2 regions of the Pseudoalteromonas sp. APC 3495 genome follow, and region 2 is predicted to be linked to the other one. Evidence: predicted binding sites of a transcription regulator. Region 2 holds the regulator's gene; the other holds the start of a gene.
The links. Region 2 encodes sigma-54, which starts transcription at its own class of promoters, with help from an activator protein. Its sites were predicted from a motif close to GTTGGCACGNNNNTNGNNT; they were not measured.
Positions count from the first base shown of each region.

Region 1 (2,409 bases), on a different contig from region 2:
ATTCAATAAAATTAATAAAAAAATCAGTGCGCTGATAAAAATACAATAGAAGTAATAGAAATGAAGTTTTATAAACTAGGAAGGTGAGTTTCTATTTACTTGGGAAGCTTGTAAAAGTGGTGGCCCCTCCCAGACTCGAACTGGGGACCTAACGATTATGAGTCGTGTGCTCTAACCAACTGAGCTAAGGGGCCATCTCTGTATAACTGTAAGCAGTTAATTTTTGAAGCATTTAGCCACAGAGCGACTAAAGCGGGTTGCAGTATAAAAAGTTTTTAGGGGCTTGTCACTAGCAAAAAGCTTTATTTTAGCAATCAAGGGGCTAACTGCTCAAATAGTAGGCTTTGAGGTTTTGTTAGTGATGAGTTTTGTAAAACAAATCCATTTATTAATAGCAGCCTGAGTAACTAATTCACATACCTTTGGGAGCACTTAGCAACTCAGTATTAAATGTCCTGCTATGCTGCTACATTATTTTTTGGCAATAATGTAAATCGCATGAATTAATCCAGGGAAATAGCCGAGCAAAGTTAGCAAAATATTTAACCAAAAATGCATCCCTAGTCCTACCTGTAAAAACACACCCAGTGGTGGTAATAAAATAGAAAAAATAATTCTAATGATATCCATAATTTAATCCTTATAATGTTAGCAAAGCAAAAAGCCCAGCAGGGCTGGGCTTTAGTATAGTGTATTATTCTGCAATAACAGTTAATTCATCAACTACCTTGCGAACATCTTCAGCGTTTTTAGCAATTTCCATCGCTAATTGCTTTTCAGCATCAGACTCAACTGTACCTTTAAGAGTTACCACACCATTATCGGTATCAACATCAATGTCTGTACCACCTACTTCAGAATCAAATAAGTAACGTGTTGTGATCACTGTAGTGATTTTAGCATCTGTTAAATCACTTTCAGTGTCGTTACCCATCATTTCAGAATCATGCTTCTTCATGTCGGTGTTTTTTACCACAGTTAGACTGTTTTCAACGTCAGTTACACCATCTAGGCTTAGCACGAGTTCTTCAGCAAGCTCTTTATCTACTTCGCTGTTTACTTTACCTGTTAGCATTACCTTGCCGTTTTTTACGTCCGTGTTGATATCAAAGTTATTTAGATTGGTGTTCATAAGCAATACTGTTTCTGCTTTCCCATCAATCCAAGCATCTTTGCTTTCGTTTTCCCAACTGCTTGCCTGAGCGCCCATTGCGGTTGTTCCTAATACTAGGGCTGCAATCATAGACTTATTAAATGTTTTCATAATCGTTCTCCTTTTGATTAAAGACACTTAAGCTAATGCGAGCATCGGGCCAACATTTTTTAACCTTTAATTTCAATAGCTTAATTTAAAATAGTAGATGTTGGCTTAAACCTACTAAGTAAACATTTACAGACTATTGCGTAAAAGTTTCTCGAATAGCGAAACTTACTAAATAATTGTATATTTGGTTAATCTGTCGTTAATATAATAAAGAATCAAAAACCCAAAATCATAAACCACTGAATTTAAACAATTTAATATTTGGTATAAGGCTTGCTTTGAAATAACCAGCAATCATAAAAGGATAATTTAAATGTCTGTTAAAATTGAAGACCGCCCTATTGAGCAAGTTCGTGAGCAAGTGATTGATCAGCTCATTTATAACTACAGCCATGGTGTTATTTCTGTAGAAGCATTTGAAAGGCGCTTAGACGACGCCATGGCAGCGAGTGACAATAAAGCACTTATGGATCTCGTTGAAGATTTAACTTTAAATACTGACCAGCAATATAAGGCGCAAAAGCACTCTCAGTTTGCACCTAATTATAGCGCGCAGCATGAGACTGATGAAGAGCCACTTACATTAAGAAGCATTCTTGGTTCAAGTGAACGAAGCGGCCAATGGGTAGTTCCTCAAAACATTTATATAGAAAACTACATGGGGTCAATCAATCTTGATTTTACAGATGCGATTTTTACCCACCAACATGTCACTATTCACGTTAATTGTTATTTTGGCAGCGAAGAAATATATGTACCAGAGCACGTTAATGTAGTTTCTAAAATGTTTTGTATTTTAGGCAGTTTTGAAAATAAAACAGTGTCACTTAATAAGCGCCAAGGGCCAACGATTCACATTGAAGGAAAAACTGTTTTAGGCTCTGTGGAAGTTAAAGTTAAACGCACTATTAAAGAAAAATTTATTAGCTTTGCAAATGATCTAAAAACTCAACTTGGCATGAATGGTAAACATTATTAAATATGCTAAACATTGAATGAAGCCATAATCGTTGGCTTCATTCATATTATAAGTCGTTATTTCGCTCAATAGGTACATCACTCATGTACTCTACAAACTCAACTTCAAACCCTGCGGGATCAATATAATAAATGTTTTTTCTAAATGGATTTACAGCACCTTCTTT
Region 1 is NZ_JASDDA010000055.1:35-2,443, forward strand. It holds tRNA gene QL984_RS16355 (tRNA-Ile) at 118-194, opposite strand; gene QL984_RS16360 (YqaE/Pmp3 family membrane protein) at 472-630, opposite strand; gene QL984_RS16365 (BON domain-containing protein) at 695-1,264, opposite strand; gene QL984_RS16370 (LiaF domain-containing protein) at 1,578-2,243, shown strand; gene QL984_RS16375 (VOC family protein) at 2,290-2,409, opposite strand, start outside.
Region 1: a site for sigma-54 is predicted at 1,300-1,318, ahead of QL984_RS16365 (BON domain-containing protein). Genes of this name have one in related genera too.

Region 2 (2,409 bases):
CATGCGACCATGTGGAATAGCAATGCCTCGGCCAATGCCTGTACTTCCAAGCTTTTCTCTTGCAGTTAATGCATTAAGAATATCTTGTTGTGTTAAATAGGGCAGCTTATTGTGAGCCAATTCACTGATAAATTCTAAAATTCTTTTTTTACTATTAAAAAGGACCGCAGCTTTACTGCAGTCCTGACAGATAAGTGAGCTTAGTTTCATAGTGTTAGTGTCGAGCAAGTTTCTCTTTGTGTTTAATTACTTGACGATCTAGCTTGTCAATGAGCGAGTCTATAGCGGCATACATATCTTGATGCTCAGTAGAGGCAAAAATCTCAGCGCCACTAACATGAACGGTTGCTTCAGCTTTTTGGTTTAGTTTTTCTACATCGAGAATAACGTGCACATTCGTTATGTGATCAGTGTGCCTCTGTAACTTCGAAAATTTACTATTTACGTAGTCTCTAAGCGAGTCGGTAATATCTACATGGCGACCAGTTAAATTCAGTTGCATAAACATTTTCCTCTTTGTTGTACGCCTTAAATCAAACTTTTACGTTGATTAGACGGGGGAATAGCTAGAGATTCGCGATATTTTGCAATGGTTCTCCTCGCTACTTTAATTCCTTGCTCTGCCAATATATCTGCAATTTTACTATCACTCAATGGTTTAGCTGAGTTTTCTGCAGCGATTAATTTTTTAATTAATGCACGTATTGCTGTTGATGAACATTCGCCACCATTTTCAGTACTTACATGGCTTGAAAAGAAATATTTAAGCTCAAAAATGCCACGTGGTGTATGCATGTATTTTTGCGTAGTAACACGCGATATAGTCGACTCGTGCATTTCCACCATTTCAGCCACATCGTTAAGCACCATAGGCTTCATAGCCTCAGGACCGTGTTCAAAAAAGGCCTGTTGCTGTTGCACAATACAGTTGGTTACTTTAAGTAGCGTGTCATTTCTACTTTCTAAGCTTTTTATAAACCATTTAGCCTCTTGTAAGTGCGAGCGAATAAACTGGCTATCACCACTTGATTTAACCGTACGCGACATAGCTGCATATTGGCTATTTACTCTGATCTTAGGCATGCTATCTGGGTTTAATTCAACTACCCAACGACCTTTAACTTTTTTAACCGACACATCAGGAATAACGTATTCAGACTCTTCTCTAACAATAGTGTCTGCCGGTTTTGGGCTGAGCGTATGAATCAACGTCATGATTTCTTTAAGCTCATCTTCTTTAAGCTTTGTTTTTTTCATCAACGTGCGATAGTCACGTGCAGCAAGTAAATCAATATGATCGGTTAAGATCATTTTTGTTTCGTTTAAAAAAGGTGTGTCTTTATCAAATTGATTTAGCTGAATACACAAGCACTCTTGTAAACTACGCGCGGCTATTCCCACTGGATCAAATAGTTGAATACGCTTTAGTACCGCTTCTATTTCGTCAAGTTCAACTTCATCTTCGCCGTCGTTTTCTTGGTTAAAGCTTTCTAATATTTCTTCACAGCTAAGGGTTAGAATCCCTGAGTCGTCCACAGCTTCTACAATTGCAATAGCTATCGCTTCATCGGTAGGACTAAACGGCGTCAGTTGAAGTTGCCACATTAAATACTCATGCAGCGTTTCAGTCGAAGAGCCTTGATAAATAGATTCATCTTCTGGCATTGGGCCCGATGAAGAGGCAGGCGCAGCGCTCATATATTCATCCCAAGTAACATCCATAGCCATATCATCGCTAATGGTGTCTTTGGTCATTGCTTCGCCGCTATCTTGCTCATCCTCGCTAGGTTTATCGTCAGCTGAGGCACTTAGCGTTAAGTCATCGTTATCGGCTTTTTGTTCGTTTTTACCTGCAGTGTCTTCGCTGTAATCGTGTTCTTCAACTTCAAGCAAGGGGTTGCTATCGAGCGCTTCTTGAATTTCTTGCTGGAGATCCAATGTACTGAGTTGCAATAAGCGAATTGCTTGTTGCAACTGTGGAGTCATTGTAAGTTGCTGGCCCATGCGCAGCTGTAATGATTGCCTCATTTATCTCTAACAATCCTTTTAAATTACGGTCTGTTGACCTTTACGGATTAAAATTTGTTCAAACTAGGGGCGGTTTAATTGCGGCGCGAGGTTTGTAACCTAGTGGGCTAAGTCAAAACCGAGCAAAGCTTCCGCGTCCTGCTCACGCTCCTTACCTACATCCATGTAGGCAACAAAGAGTAAATCGTCCCTAGGCAGAACCCGAAGGGCAGCGCCTGTTTGGCATTGATGCTGCGTTATCGCCTATTTATGGGGAATACCACACCACATAGGCTCTGCCTTGCCTAAATACCAAACAGACTGCTGCAAATTCAACCTTGAAAGGTCAACAGACCTAAGTATGATTAATCTTAGCAGATGCTTAGTGGAATAACACACATA
Region 2 is NZ_JASDDA010000009.1:34,321-36,729, reverse strand. It holds gene ptsN (PTS IIA-like nitrogen regulatory protein PtsN) at 1-210, opposite strand, end outside; gene hpf (ribosome hibernation promoting factor) at 215-502, opposite strand; gene QL984_RS05570 (RNA polymerase factor sigma-54) at 529-2,028, opposite strand.